2 regions of the Alicyclobacillus sp. SO9 genome follow, and region 1 is predicted to be linked to the other one. Evidence: predicted binding sites of a transcription regulator. Region 1 holds the regulator's gene; the other holds the start of a gene.
The links. Region 1 encodes CtsR, which represses protease genes until heat stress. Its sites were predicted from a motif close to ATGGTCAATAAAGGTCAAACA; they were not measured.
Positions count from the first base shown of each region.

Region 2: clpP (ATP-dependent Clp endopeptidase proteolytic subunit ClpP) is a predicted target of CtsR. The motif match lies at 3,060-3,080, and genes of this name have one in related genera.

Region 1 is NZ_CP066339.1:4,719,232-4,726,847, forward strand. Features, by position in the region: gene GI364_RS22060 (ATP-dependent Clp protease ATP-binding subunit) at 1-1,154, opposite strand, end outside; gene GI364_RS22065 (protein arginine kinase) at 1,155-2,231, opposite strand; gene GI364_RS22070 (protein-arginine kinase activator protein McsA) at 2,235-2,762, opposite strand; gene GI364_RS22075 (CtsR family transcriptional regulator) at 2,933-3,421, opposite strand; gene GI364_RS22080 (TetR/AcrR family transcriptional regulator) at 3,969-4,538, shown strand; rRNA gene rrf (5S ribosomal RNA) at 5,818-5,934, opposite strand; rRNA gene GI364_RS22090 (23S ribosomal RNA) at 6,061-7,616, opposite strand, start outside.
Region 2 is NZ_CP066339.1:2,190,078-2,197,693, reverse strand. Features, by position in the region: gene gap (type I glyceraldehyde-3-phosphate dehydrogenase) at 58-1,104, opposite strand; gene GI364_RS09900 (SAM-dependent methyltransferase) at 1,322-2,434, opposite strand; gene clpP (ATP-dependent Clp endopeptidase proteolytic subunit ClpP) at 2,406-2,990, opposite strand; gene GI364_RS09890 (YgaP family membrane protein) at 3,154-3,675, shown strand; gene GI364_RS09885 (hypothetical protein) at 3,726-3,917, opposite strand; gene GI364_RS09880 (cysteine hydrolase family protein) at 4,037-4,504, opposite strand; gene GI364_RS09875 (IDEAL domain-containing protein) at 4,937-5,416, shown strand; gene GI364_RS09870 (SAV0927 family protein) at 5,434-5,703, shown strand; gene GI364_RS09865 (hypothetical protein) at 5,861-6,334, opposite strand; gene GI364_RS25130 (hypothetical protein) at 6,335-6,469, opposite strand; gene GI364_RS09860 (hypothetical protein) at 6,686-6,898, shown strand; gene GI364_RS09855 (YlbF/YmcA family competence regulator) at 6,902-7,300, shown strand; gene GI364_RS09850 (DUF1292 domain-containing protein) at 7,390-7,616, shown strand, end outside.

The sequences.
Region 1 (7,616 bases):
AAGAACCTGTCTGCGATATAGCGGTCAGACAGCCGTACAGCAGCGTCTACCGCTTCATCCGTAATATTGACACGGTGGTGCGCCTCGTACCTGTCCCGTAGACCAAACAAAATCAAGACGGCCTCTTCCGGTGTAGGCTGTTCTACTGTAATCGGCTGGAATCTGCGTTCCAAAGCGGCGTCTTTCTCGATGTGCTTGCGGTATTCGTCCAAGGTTGTCGCACCGATACACTGGAGTTCACCTCTTGCCAATGCCGGCTTCAAAATGTTCGACGCATCAATTGCGCCCTCTGCACCACCTGCGCCAATCAATGTGTGCAATTCGTCGATGAATAGAATTACGTTGCCAGCCTGCCGAATTTCTTCCATGATTTTCTTCAACCGGTCTTCAAACTCACCGCGGTACTTGGTACCCGCAACAACGGTCCCCATGTCCAGTACCATAACGCGCTTATTGCGCAGTGTCTCAGGTGTGTTGCCGCTGACAACACTCTGAGCCAATCCTTCAGCAATGGCTGTTTTTCCGACACCAGGTTCCCCAATCAGCACAGGATTGTTTTTGGTTCTGCGTGACAGGACCTGTATCACGCGTTCGATTTCTTTGCTGCGGCCAATAACGGGATCGAGCTTGCCGTCACGAGCCATCTGCGTCAAATCTCTGGCCAATCCGTCCAAAGTCGGTGTACCGGCTCCCGACTCCTTGTCGGGACTGGCATCTGCCGAGTCTCCGCCAAGAAGTTGCAACACTTGTTGACGCGCTTTGGTCAGGCTGACACCCAAATTATTTAAAACACGGGCAGCAACACCCTCGCCTTCACGAATCAAGCCAAGCAGAATGTGTTCAGTTCCTACGTAAGTATGGCTGAGCTTACGAGCCTCATCGATAGACAGCTCTATGACTTTTTTCGCCCGCGGCGTGTATGTCATGGCGCTGACCTGACTTTGCCCTTGACCTATGATATTTTCAACTTCACCCTGAACCTTTTCTGCACTGACGCCCAAACTGATGAGAGCCTTTGCTGCAATCCCTTCGCCTTCACGAACCAACCCCAGCAAAATATGCTCTGTTCCGACTCCAGGATGACTTAAGCGGGTGGCTTCTTCCTGAGCCAACGCCAGTACCTTTTGAGCCCGTTCTGTAAACCTTGCGTACATTTATCGCACCTCCGTATCGTCTAATCTCAGCCGTTCCCGAATCAATGTGGCCCGACGGATGTCTCGCTCGCCCGGTGAGAGTTCTTGATTGAAGTATTTCTGCAGAAATGCCGGTTGAGTCATCACCATGAGTTCCTTCAAAATCCCCTCAGAAACTCCGGAAATCATGCCCAAATCAATTCCAAGCCGCACGTCTGAGCAGCGCTCCAAAGCTTCTTTGGAGTCAATCTGCCGGGCGTAGGCAAGAACCCCAAACGACCTGCATACGCGGTCTTCAAGGGCATTGCGGTTTTCCTGCATGAGTGTGCGGCGAGCGGAGCGTTCGTGATCGATAAGTTGCTGCACAACACTACTCAGATTCTGAATGATCTCCTCTTCAGATTCACCCAACGTGACCTGGTTTGAAACCTGAAACAAGTTCCCCGCCGAATCACTGCCTTCGCCGTACATGCCCCTGACTGCCAGACCCACCTGAGACACCGCTGACAACATGCGGTTGATTTGGCCGGAGAGCACAAGGCCTGGTAAGTGCATCATAACAGATGCTCGCAGTCCCGTTCCCACGTTTGTGGGGCAAGCCGTCAAATAGCCAAGTCTATCGTCAAACGCGTAGGAGATGCTTTCCTCAAACGCGTCATCAACAGAACTTGCAAGGTTCCACCCTTTTTCCAACTGAAAGCCTGGCAGAATGCACTGAATGCGCAAATGGTCTTCTTCATTAACCATGATGCTGACCATCTCATCTTCCCTCAGTGCAACAGCCCCGTGTTTAGCATCTTCTGCAAGTTCACGACTAATAAGGTGTTTTTCCACAAGTACCTGTCGTTCCAAAGCGCCAATGTCTGCTCCTCGCCAGAGTTCAAACTTGCCCATATCCTTGAACCGGTTTGACGCAAGCGCACCCTCTACAGATGAAATGACCTCGTTTGCAATCGTATCGGTCTGCAGAATTGGAAACGGCAACTCCTGCAGGTTCCTTGCCACACGAATACGACTGGTTAGGATGATGTCGTCTTCAGGGCCGCCATCCTTCATCCAGCGGCTCATAGCGTTATCCAGAAAATGTGCCAGAGACATCGATTATTCCCCCTCCCCGTGCCGATCCGTCTGCTGTTCCAATTCTCGAATCTCATCTCGAAGTTTTGCTGCCTCTTCAAACTGTTCCTGCATGACCGATTGTTTCAGTTCCTTCCTTAATATATCCAACTTCTTTCTCAACTTTAACCGCTCGCCCGACTGCACCGGTATCTTTCCGGTGTGCTCAGTGCTGCTTTGAATTCTCCGCAGCAACGGCTCCAGTCTGGTAGAGAAACTGTTGTAGCACTCAGGACAACCAAACCGTCCGATTTCAGTAAACTGGTTGTAAGTCATGCCGCAGTTTTCGCATCGGACCGCCGTCGTCGATGGCGTAGAAAAGCCAGGAGATGACTCCATGTTCAACAACCCGCTCAACAACTGGTTGAAGTTAAATCCCTGTGCGGCCTGTGAGAACAGTTTCCCCTGCTCTTTGGCACAGGTCTCGCACAAGTGGTATGCACTCTTTTCACCATTTACAATTTTCGTTAAGTATACGGTCGCTTCCCGTTGTTGGCACCGTTCACACAACAACTACGACACCCCCTAGATTGGTCGCTTAAGAAGGTCAGGACGAGGAGTAGGACTGCCTGCGACACTCCATTTCATCGACTCCCCATCCAGCGTTCTTCTGCTTAGTCTGACTACCTGGTCTGACTACCTGATCTGACTCCCTGGTCTGACTCCCTAGTCTGACTCATTGGTCACTCATCTGAGCCCGGCGGCTGTATCATCATTGTTGACAACTGTATCAACACCTGAGTCAAAATCCGGGCACGGACTTCATCCCGTAACGGCAGGTCTAACCGAAGGACATCGCGGTGAATGGCAGATTGGACGATTATCATTTCACGCTCTGAAATCAGTTCTTCCCTAAACAACCGCTCAATCAAACCTTCTGCTTCCCTCTGTGAAACCCTTTCTCCAATTCCCTTGGCTAGCAGCAACAGCGGCCGAGTTTTCTCAAGCTCCAATCGCCGAATACGGATGTAACCGCCGCCGCCGCGTTTAGATTCCACAATATAACCGTGATCGATCGAAAAGCGAGTACTGATGACATAGTTGATTTGCGACGGAACACATTGAAAAACGTCCGCCAATTCGCTTCGCTGCAGTTCCACCATGCCAGAAGGGCTTTCGTCCAGGATGCGCTTCAGGTGTTGTTCAATGATGTCTGATATGCTATTTCCCAATCGATTCCCTCCCTTCCCACAGAGCACCACACGGACCTATGATGCGCTTACTCTGAACACAAACAGAGCGTTCCCTCGGTGCTATGATGTGACAACAGCCTGTACGTAGGTCATGCTCCGCGAGTCTTTGTTCGCATTTTGGCTCACCTTAAAGAGGCACAGGCATAACCCCAGAGCGCTGCATACACCCGGTGGCACGGTGTGAGAAATGCTGCCTCAGGCTGCGTGACGAGTTGCGGATGCGTTACCACCTCGGGCTGTTTGACGAGTTGAGGCTGCTTTGCCACCTCAGATTGTTTGACTTTGACTAATCTTGACTTTATTATATCCTACTGAAATAAATTTGCAAAGAGGTCTGTACCAAACCTCCCCGATGTAACTCCTCACCATACATACACATCATCCCTGACAGGAATCAAACGACCGGTCGTTGACCTTGCCAGGAAAGCAGGATAAACTGCTCTTAAAGCAGACAGATGAATCAGAGTTTAGAGCACTAAACGCGAAACGGTTGCTGATTTCGTCGATATAGAAAGGAATTGAATCAATGGCTTCGAACAAGCAGACCGAAATTGCACTTGCCGCTGTCAAATTATTTGAGCAAAAGGGCTACCATGCTACATCTGTTCAGGATATTGCAGATGAGGTTGGATTGCAAAAGGGCAGTCTCTACCACTATATTCACTCGAAGGAAGACCTGCTGCTGCACATTGCTCACGAAGCAATTTCAGAATTCAACCAACGCTTGGAACGCATCTTGAATTCGGATATCCCAGCTGAAGAGAAGGTCATTCAAGCCATTGAGAATCACATAACAGTCTCTGTTTCCAACTTGCAAACCACTACCGTATTGCTGCGTGAAGCTTTTTCACTCGGTGAACCTCAACATCAAGTCATTCAAGATTTGACTGACAGGTATCTGGAATTATGGACGGAAATTATCCGCCAAGGCAAAGAAGACGGAGAATTCTCTACCAGTCAATCCCGGGTAACGGCACTAGCCCTGCTCGGTGCGTGCAACTGGGTGTATCGTTGGTTCAAACCGGATGGCAAACTTACTGCAGAAGAAGTTTCGAGGGAATTTAGCCAAGTTTTCCTTCACGGCCTGTTGAAGTGATATAAGGGGCAGGGGGCAGCGCAGCACAGGGATGCGCCAGGGGGCTGCGGCTGTCGGCTCCAGGGCCAGGGGGCTCGGGGGCTCCGGCTGTCGGCGCATGGGCATCCAACCGGGGGCCGGCTGTCGGCGCCAGGGCATCCAACCGGGGGCCAGCTGTCGGCGCATGGGCATCCAACCGGGGGCCAGCTGTCGGCGCCAGGGCAAATAGAGATCCGAGAAGCGCTTATTCGCCGCAACGGAGGCCCAATGGAGCAAATAAGCGCTTCAGACGAGCTTATTTGCTGTTCAGACCCCATTTTCAGCGGTTTTCCGGCCTTTAAGCACTTCTCAGGAGCTTATTTTGTACTCGGCGATAGGCATGTTCCAAATAAGCACTTGTGGGATCTCTATTTTCTGCACCCCTCCCCCTCATCGGGTCTTTGGACACAGTTCGGCCACAGCTGAGGCATGTCACCGGGCTGTTTGTGTCCGCCTTGTGAACACAACGACGCCAGGGACCATGTTTTGGCACACTCGCCCCTCTTTTGCCCTCAAGCAGACACAATTCCGCCATAAACATCAACTCTACTTCCATGCATTCAGGAACTTCAGACAGTAAATAAACGGGTGTCCCCGTTTATCTTCCTTCTCCTCTTTCTCTCTGTGTTCATTCCTTTCATAGACACGGTTGCACACGACTGTGCAAGAGCGGCGGGTTCACGTACAGGGCAGTAGGGCGGCTGGGGACTCCTGCTGTCGGCCCCAGGGCCAAATAGAGATCCGAGAAGCGCTTATTCGCCGAAACGGAGGCCCAAGAGAGCAAATAGGCGCTTCAGACGAGCTTATTTGCTGTTCAGACCCCATTTTCGTTGGTTTTCCGGCCCTTAAGCACTTCTCAGGAGCTTATTTTGTACACGGCGATAGCCACGTTCCAAATAAGCACTTGTGGGATCTCTATTTTCTGCACCCCTCCCCCTCATCGGGTCTTTGGACACAGTTCCGCCACATCTGAGGCATGTCAACGGGCTGTTTGTGTCCGCCTTGTGAACACAACGTCGCCAGGGAACATGTTTTGGCACTGCCCCCCCCTCTTTTGCCCTCAAGCAGACACAATTCCGCCATAAACGCCAGCTCTGCTTCCATGCATTCAAGGAACTTCAGACGGTAAATAAACGGGTATCCCCGTTTATCTTCCTTCTCCTCTTTCTCTCTTTGTCGGTTCCTCCACTTGTACCTACAGTCACACACGAAAAGACGCTGCACCACATCGGGTGCAACGCCTCTCTCTTCCTGCTCTCTCGCCTGGCAATGTCCTACTTTCCCAGGAGCTCGCGCTCCAAGTATCATCGGCGCTGGAGGTCTTAACGGACGTGTTCGGGATGGGTACGCGTGTGGCCCCTCCGCTCTCGTCACCAGACTGGGAGATGAAGGGCGTGTGCTTCGTTCGTGCTGCGCAAGCCACTGCGCACACACCCTTCATTCCCCTATGTAATTGGTACCTCTTCTTCCCAGATAGCGAGTCGTCTGTCGTTTCCCTGTTCCTCTGGTGAAGCCCTCGACCGATTCGTATCCGTCAGCTCCACGTATCACTACGCTTCCACTCCGGACCGATCTACCTCGTCTTCTTCAAGGGGTCTTACTCCATAAATGGATGGGACACGTTATCTTGAGGGGGGCTTCGCGCTTAGATGCTTTCAGCGCTTATCCCTTCCAGACTTAGCTACCCAGCTATGCTCTTGGCAGAACAACTGGGACACCAGCGGTCTGTTCATCCCGGTCCTCTCGTACTAAGGACGATTCCTCTCACGTATCCTGCGCCCGCGGCAGATAGGGACCGAACTGTCTCACGACGTTCTGAACCCAGCTCGCGTACCGCTTTAATGGGCGAACAGCCCAACCCTTGGGACCGACTTCAGCCCCAGGATGCGATGAGCCGACATCGAGGTGCCAAACCTCCCCGTCGATGTGAACTCTTGGGGGAGATCAGCCTGTTATCCCCGGGGTAGCTTTTATCCGTTGAGCGACGGCCCTTCCACTCGGGGCCGCCGGGTCACTAAGCCCGACTTTCGTCCCTGCTCGACCTGTCCGTCTCGCAGTCAAGCTCCCTTTTGCCTTTACACGCACTGCGCGATTTCCATCCGCGCTGAGGGAACCTTTGGGCGCCTCCGTTACCTTTTTGGAGGCGACCGCCCCAGTCAAACTGCCCGCCTGACACTGTCCCCACGCCAGTTTCATGGCGCCAGGTTAGAAGATTGGCATCTCAAGGGTGGTATCCCAACACCGACTCCACATTGGCTTGCGCCCCTGCTTCTCTGTCTCCCACCTATCCTGTACATGACATACCCATCTCCCATATCAAGCTGCAGTCAAGCTCCACGGGGTCTTTCCGTCTAGCCGCGGGTAACCTGCATCTTCACAGGTATTACAATTTCACCGGGTCTCTCGTTGAGACAGCGCCCAAGTCGTTGCGCCTTTCGTGCGGGTCGGAACTTACCCGACAAGGAATTTCGCTACCTTAGGACCGTTATAGTTACGGCCGCCGTTTACTGGGGCTTCAATTCAGACCTTCGGGTTGCCCCTAAGCCCTCCTCTTAACCTTCCAGCACCGGGCAGGCGTCAGCCCCTATACTTCGCCTTTCGGCTTGGCAGAGACCTGTGTTTTTGATAAACAGTCGCTTGGGCCTTTTCACTGCGGCTCATCTCTCGATGAGCGCCCCTTCTCCCGAAGTTACGGGGCCATTTTGCCGAGTTCCTTAACGAGAGTTTTCCCGCGCGCCTTCGTGTTCTCCACGCGCCCACCTGTGTCGGTTTTCGGTACGGGCACTCCTTTCCTCACTAGAGGCTTTTCTCGGCAGTGTGATCCTCAGGACTTCGGTACTGTTCTTCCCTCCCCATCACAGCTTGAAGTTACCAGAACCGGGATTTGCCTCGATTCCCCTCTTGCTGCTTGGACGGCCTCTTCCATCCGGCCGCTTCCCTGGACCTCCTGCGTCACCCCTTCGCTCAAACAGTCTGGAGTGGTACTGGAATTTCCACCAGTTGTCCTTCGACTACGCCTTTCGGCCTCGCCTTAGGTCCCGACTAACCCTGGGCGGACGA
Region 2 (7,616 bases), 2.5 Mb from region 1:
GAAAATAGTGCCGCATGAGAATCGGAAACCGCGGTCACTACACTCTCTTGTGTTGCTTCAACTACGTGCAATCATTTCTAAAGGGTTGACCACCTGCGGCTGTACCGCCAGTCGAACCAAATCGACGATGCGACAGGAATAGCCCCATTCATTGTCATACCACGCCAATACTTTCACAGAAGTCTCACCCAGAACGATGGTAGACAGGCCGTCAATAATCGCTGAACGGCTGTCTCCGTTAAAATCTACAGAGACTAAGGGCTTTTCTGTATAAGCGACAATTCCGGTCATAGAGCTCACAGCCGAAGCTGCCAGAACCTCATTGACTTGCTCTTTGGTCACTGGGGTGGAGAGATTTGCAACGAGATCGACCACAGATACATTCGGGGTGGGTACCCTCAACGACAAGCCGTTTAACTTGCCTTTTAACTCTGGGATAACGAGTCCGATGGCTTTGGCCGCGCCCGTACTCGTGGGGACAATCGACTCGGCCGATGCCCGAGCCCGACGCAAATCCTTATGCGGATTGTCCAGACTCCTTTGGTCACTGGTATATGAATGAACAGTTGTAACCATACCCTGTTCTAATCCAAACGCATCATTTAACACTTTGACCAGCGGAGCGAGACAGTTCGTCGTACAAGACGCTCCAGACAAAATATGGTGGCGCTGCGGGTCGTACTGTTCGTGATTCACACCCATCACCACAGTGAGGTCTGCATCCCGGTCCGTAGACGCTGGCGCAGTAATGACGACCTTTCTAGCGCCATTTTGCAAATGTATCCCTGCTGTCTCTCGGCTTCGAAACATACCAGTCGCTTCAACGACAACATCGATGTCGAGTTGGTTCCACGGCAGTTCCGCCGGATTCCTGGTGGAAAGGACTTTTGTAAACTTTCCTCCGACAACGAAACCATCCGAAGTTACGTCTATTTCTTCGTTCCATGTACCGTGAACGGAATCGTATTTGAGAAGATGAGCAAGCACATCGACATCGGCTGTCCCGTTTACAGCAACAATGTGTATATCATTCATCTGAGCTGCTCGCCGATACACCATGCGTCCAATACGTCCGAATCCGTTAATCGCTACACGAATTGTCATGATTTATTACGCCCCTTTGCGCATAGAGGATCACTTTTCCCCTCTATATTACACAAAGAACGCCAAATGTTCTACACTTAATCAGAAATAGTATGACATAAATATAAAAAATCACTTCATATGGTGCATATATTGGATTCCAAACACTAAAAATCCCAGCCCAATAATCAGGCACGCAATGGCCAATTTTCGCAGCATCGTCCTTGCTTCCTCCAATTCATCGCGCCACAGAACGTTCGCATATAAGCACTGAAAAGCGATCGCCCATGCCGCCAGGCAGAGCCAATTGCTTTAATTGCTGCGTCCAACGACTACCTGCCAGCAGTGTCGGTTCAGATTGCTGAAGTTCTACAGCCCGTTTCATAATATCGTGACGAAAAAGAAAATTCCCTTGCGTGATTACTTCTGTTGAAAATCCGAATTTTCGACTCACCGCTTCGGCATGTGTCCAGTTTGCATCCGCCGTGATGTCAGCTTCAAACAAATGAGTATAAGGATCGACAATTTCGTGATTCAGATAAGCACGCAGTGTTCCTTCCGGACGAACACCTGCCTCCCACTCTTCCTTAAAGATGCCGTAGTCAAACCAGAGTGCCTGTACAGGGGCAGAATAGTTGTCCATAACCTGTGCCATAGTGGATTCATAGAAAAGACATATTTCAGCGACTGTACCTTCGGGGCAGTTAATGAACTCATTTGCGAGTGCCGCCGCATTTCTATCGGCTTCATTCCAATGCCAAGTAAGCCCATTCGAAGCATTCAGGCCAGCGCTTAGCAGTTCCCAACCGCGATGTGTCTTTTTGACAACTTCAACAGGAAGCGCATCCAAGACTTCATTAGCGATGATAATTGTCGGGATATCCTTTACCGGATCCTCCCAGATGACTTTAGCGGGCCCGATGAGTGCTGCCTGCTCAAGCCGTTCATGCTGAACTTGACGCAACTTCGCTGACCGCTCGAGGATGCAATAGGACACGTGATTTATTCGACTTGATGCAGTCAACTCTGACAAAATGGTTTCCGCCAACTCTCCCTGTCCAGCACCCACTTCCACAACCTGCAACTCAGGAGGTTCGCCCCACTCTTGCCACTTTGTTTCAATGGCTGCGGCTAAGGTCATACCAAAAAGCGGACTTTGACTGGCAGTAAAAAAATCTGCTCCTTTTCGTCCGATTTGAACACGCTCGCTATAGTATCCATGTTCTGAGTATAAGGCAAGGTCCATCAGGCGGGCGAAAGAAATCGTGCCCGCCTGATGAATTTTATCTGTAATTCCCTGTGGCAACATGTTCAAGACTACGTCAGTCCTTCTGCCGAATGACTTCGTCAATCAATCCGTAATCCTGCGCCTCTTGTGCAGACATGAATCTGTCTCTGTCGGTGTCCATTTCAACCTGTTCCAACGGTTTTCCGGAACGGTCACTGAGGATTTGATTCAACTTCTGACGGGTTTTCACAATGTGCTCGGCGTGAATCTGAATGTCAGACGCTTGACCCCTGGCACCTCCAAGCGGCTGATGAATCATGACTTCGGAGTTTGGCAGTGCGTAGCGCTTGCCTTTGGCTCCCGCTGTCAACAGTACTGCACCCATACTCGCCGCCAAACCGACACACATGGTTGAAACGGCTGGTTTAATGTGTTGCATGGTGTCATAAATAGCCAAACCTGCACTGACAGAACCGCCGGGGCTGTTAATGTACATCTGGATGTCCTTATCGGGATCGTCGGCGGCAAGAAACAGCAGCTGAGCTACTACTGCATTTGCAACTGTATCGTCAATTGCCGTACCTAAGAAGATGATACGGTCCTTCAGAAGCCTCGAATAGATGTCGTAGCTGCGTTCCCCGCGGCTGGTCTGTTCAATCACAATTGGCACTAAACTCATGAATCACATCTCCCTTTGAATTCAGTATGTACCTGCTTCACTAGTATTACCGACTCGAAACAAATAGTCAAGGATAGTCAAAGTCAAACATAGAGAACTAAGATTCGGGACATACTAATTGCATTCACGAATCCTCAAAACCACTAGCAAGGAGGTATCCCGCTTGAATCCATTTAAACCCAACATCGGGACACTGGACCGGTATCTCAGGCTGTCCGCCGGGCTCATCATGTTTGGCAGCGGCATTGCCGGACGTCGGTCCCCACTCTCCCGTTCACTCCTGACAGGTCTTGGAGCCGCGAAAATTGCGGAGGGCATCACAGGCTGGTGCCCGCTGGTTGCTTTGACCAGCAGCTTGACGACATCCTCCGGACAGCGGCCAAACAGCACTGATGCTAATCCTTCAGCCCAGAAAAAATCCGTGAAATCTGACAAGGACGACACGCTTTTCAGTGTAGACTACTCAGACCTTCTTCATTCCCAGCAAAAAGCCGCAAAGAGACAAAATTCCACAAAAACGGGTCCGAGTACTGACGCCGCTTCTGCACTGGATAAGTTGGAATTGCAGCATTTGGACGGCGACGCTTCCGACAGTGTGATGAGCAGTGATGAAGACCATGCCCTTGCAAGCGATTCCTCTGATAAAAGCGTTCGCTCAGAAGCAGATACCGAGACGGATTTGTAGCATAACTTGCCTGCAGGACTCACACTCCTTCGTTGAGTCCTGCAGATAAATTACATGGAGATTTGTGCTGACGCATCGCGGCGGAAGCGGACACCGAATTTGCCGTGGGTTGTACGATACACCTGTACTTCTGTGGGTAACACATCTCCGCGAATTCGCTCATCGGCCTCGACCCACATCACGGCGCAATACGCTTCAAACTTTGATTCATAAAGCCCGGCAAAATACACCCATCTATCCATAAAAGAAGCGCCTCCCCCACAGTGTAGTATGTGCGGAGGAAGCGTTCAGTTGCAGACCAAAATGTACCGAAGAACCTAATCGTATAAGGGCAAACTATATGCTTTGAAGTAAGCTTGATTTACACGTACACCCGGTCGCCGCCAAGGGGTATCACATTTTCAGTTCCAATGGCGTGTCGCGCAATTGTCATAGACTCCCAATTGCGACCGTGGTAAGACGCCACAAGCCGTTCCAAAATTTTCACCTTGTATCCCGCGTCCACTACCGAGAACATGGTTGCCAAGACTGCCATTTCAGCATCGATTCCGGCCACGTGTACTTCTTCAATTCCCTTTTCTTGAAACAACTGCTGAACTTCTGCGGTGAGCCCAGAAAACGTCGACTTACCAACCACAAGTGCCTTTGGATGAGACAACATCAGCGTATCTTTGCCCTCTAACTCAGGATAAACCCAATGAGTCAAGACGACAGCATCGTAGTCGTCTCCACTTCGGTTCAGGTAGCGCTGGCACAAAGTCGCTATGTAGTCCAAAGATTGACCCAAGAATTCCTCTTGAACATCTAAACATATGAGTGCTTTTTTCACCGGATACACCCCCGAATTCTGGAGTAATCGTATCACGGCGGCAAAGGAAAATGAAGACTAATTCAGCGGTGTTCGAAATTTCGCCATATGACGAAAAGAAACTATATCCGAAAACGTAAGTGAGAATTTATATGCTCAGACGGCGTGTCTTAGGCAAGGGACCACATCCTTCATCTCCTTTTCCCGGTTCTTACGTTGTAGAGTTTGTGGATAATGAAGGAATTTTGCGGAATTGGCAGTCATTTCACTTCTATATCTTTACCCTATTTGATAGAATATAGGTACAGCAAAGATTTATACCTGCTCTGAGGTCTATGCATTTCGCGTATATGCAGCATAGAATAATTAGTACCTACTGGATGTAACTCCTTGTAGCGTTTGAACCGCAGTTGACCCATTGTCCCGCGGACGTCTAATGAGGAGGCGATTACAATGATAGCAAAGGAAGAACTCCTTCAGTTAAAGACCAAAATTTTGCCCACTGGCGCTGAATATATTCTGGATTTCTTGGTTGCTTCTCATGAACAAGTCGAGCTTACCAATATTGTGCTGGAGAATGTACCATTGCTTATTATTGGACGGCACGGTATGATTGCTCGGATTTATGAAAACAACCGGATTGTTAAAGCAAGCCATCCGAAGGAGATTCACGCATTGCTGAAGCGGTTCCTTCAGAGAAACGAGACGTTGTACGTCTTTATTAACTTGCCGGACTTGCCCATACCGGAAGAGGTTACACAGGTCTTGGAAGAAGTCAAAGACAGAAGCCGCCGGAAGGACGAACTGAGGCGCGTGATTGACGCCGCCTTAGATGACAAAGACCGTGACCTGTTCCTGCAGGCTAGTCGGGAACTGAATGATTTAAGCGAAAATGATTTTGCGAAAACCTCTCAAGGTTATGTAAGGTTTTAAGTTAGGAGACGACGCCATTGGACGATTGGTCCATCTTATATGACAATACGGAACAAACCCAGACTCGTTATGTCGGCTACCTCGGAAACACGACTCGGTTTGACGTTGCGATAACACGCACGGAGAACTTCTATGGAAAGAGTTTGGTCACGATTATTCAGAATGGACGCACAGCGATAGTGGGCCAGGACGATGCGGAAGACCTCGAGTTTATTGCAAGCGCCTTTTCGATAGCAGAAGAGGAGGAAGCTGCTGAATTCTCAGACTTTCTCTCGCATAACCTGTAGTCGCATCAGAGTAACTGAACCGAACCATAACAAGAGGCGCCAGTTGGAACGAAAAAGAGGGATTCGCTTCGGACAATACGTTCGTCGCGTTATCCCTCTTCGTTTATGGAGCTAGTTTGCATACCAACTAGTTGACTACGTGTTTATCATTGCCGCCTCATCGATTGTTGGCTTCATCAATCTCCACAATGTCAGCATGCTGAGCAGAAAAGGCCTCCACAGCCGCTTTGTATTCTGCCTCTTCAGGTACTTCCAGCTGCTGGTCTGGAACTTCCCCGACAATTTTAAACAGCACTACACCCGGTTGGTCTTGCACTGAACGTTCATAATACGCGCCAAACATTTGACCCTCGACTTCAAAGTAGCTGCCCAAAACGTAGGAAGCCGGATCGCCGCCTTCTTCTTGAACCTGAATAAAAAAGATGTTTTCCAGCGTATCAAGAACTCTGTCGTTAAATGTTTTTCCCGGATAGTCCAGTTCCAATACGCCGTCGTCTCGATGGGAACCAATGCGGAATAGGAATTTCGCGTTATCCCGCTCCCAAGTCAACATCACCAGGTGGACATTTTCAAACAGAAAAGCATACTGCTCCGCGTCAGGAAATTGAAAGTTCAAAATTTGCTGTGCCAATTATCTGTTCGCTTTCCCGCTCTGCTTCTCTAGTGCCTTGTCAAACTTCTCCTGCGTAATCGAAGCACTCATACCTAACATGAATAACAGCCCAATGGCTGCCACAGCCATACCTATAAGTCCATTTGTCAACATGGAAAGCCCTCCCTTAACGACATTACCTGCCTATGTATTAGCCTAAAAGTCCGCAGAGCCGCGGTCAAGTCTATTTACGTATCGGTTGTGACATTTTCAAAAATGAATGTGCACCTTTTTCACTTATACCCTGCGGCATCCCGGAATAGTCTTTGACCAGAATTTTCACGCGCCGTATAATGGCCATAAGTGAGGATACATTGGAGAGGAGCCAAAATGATGATGGAGCGCAAACATCAGCGTGTTTCCACTCAGTATATTTTGTTCAGTTCTCTATTCTTACTGGTTCTTGTCGGAGTTATTGTCCATTCCTATACCGCACTAATCATCTTGGCCATCGTTGGCATCGTGTTAGCCGTTGTCGGAGACCGTGGGGAGAACAGCCCGTCAGAGCCGTATAAGGAGTACAACAAATATCACCATGTTTAACGAGTGGCGACAGGAGGACTTACCATTTCACACAACGACCTGTTAGTGCAAGCAGAAGAGTTAGCCGATAGAATTATGGAAATGCCTGAAGTTGATGCATATAAAAAAGCTGAGGCAGACCTCCAAAGGTGTTCTGATGCGCAGTCTATGATGTTGCAGTTAAAGGATTTGCAGGAGCAAATTGCTGAGTTTAGTTCGAGGAACGTTCCCGAACAGTACTATCAGCACTTATCCAAGGAATCTGAATCACTTTTGGAGAAATTGGAGACGATACCAGAGGTCAATGCCTTTCAAGAAGCGCAATCCAAAGTAAACCGTCTCCTCCAAGAAGTGAGTGATCGCCTGGCTAGTGCCGTGATGAAGCAAGTTGTTCCGTCAGCAAACGTAGATAACGTCGAGTAACACTGCACGTGTCTGAATTGACGGGCTTTTGCCCACAATGTTATGATGGGCTAGTTATTTTTCCGTATTGGAGAAAGAAGGGTTACTCTATGACAGAACACAATCATGACCACGAACACGAGCATGAGCACGAATTTGATGAAGAAGAGATAATAGTTCTTGAAGACGAGGATGGAAAGGAACACAATTTTATCCTCGGCGAGGTCATCCGCGTTGAAGAAACTGAATACGCAATTCTCTTACCCATTGATGAAGACGTCGAAGAAGGCGTTATCTTTCGAATTGACGGCGAGGAAGACGACCAAATGGTATTGTC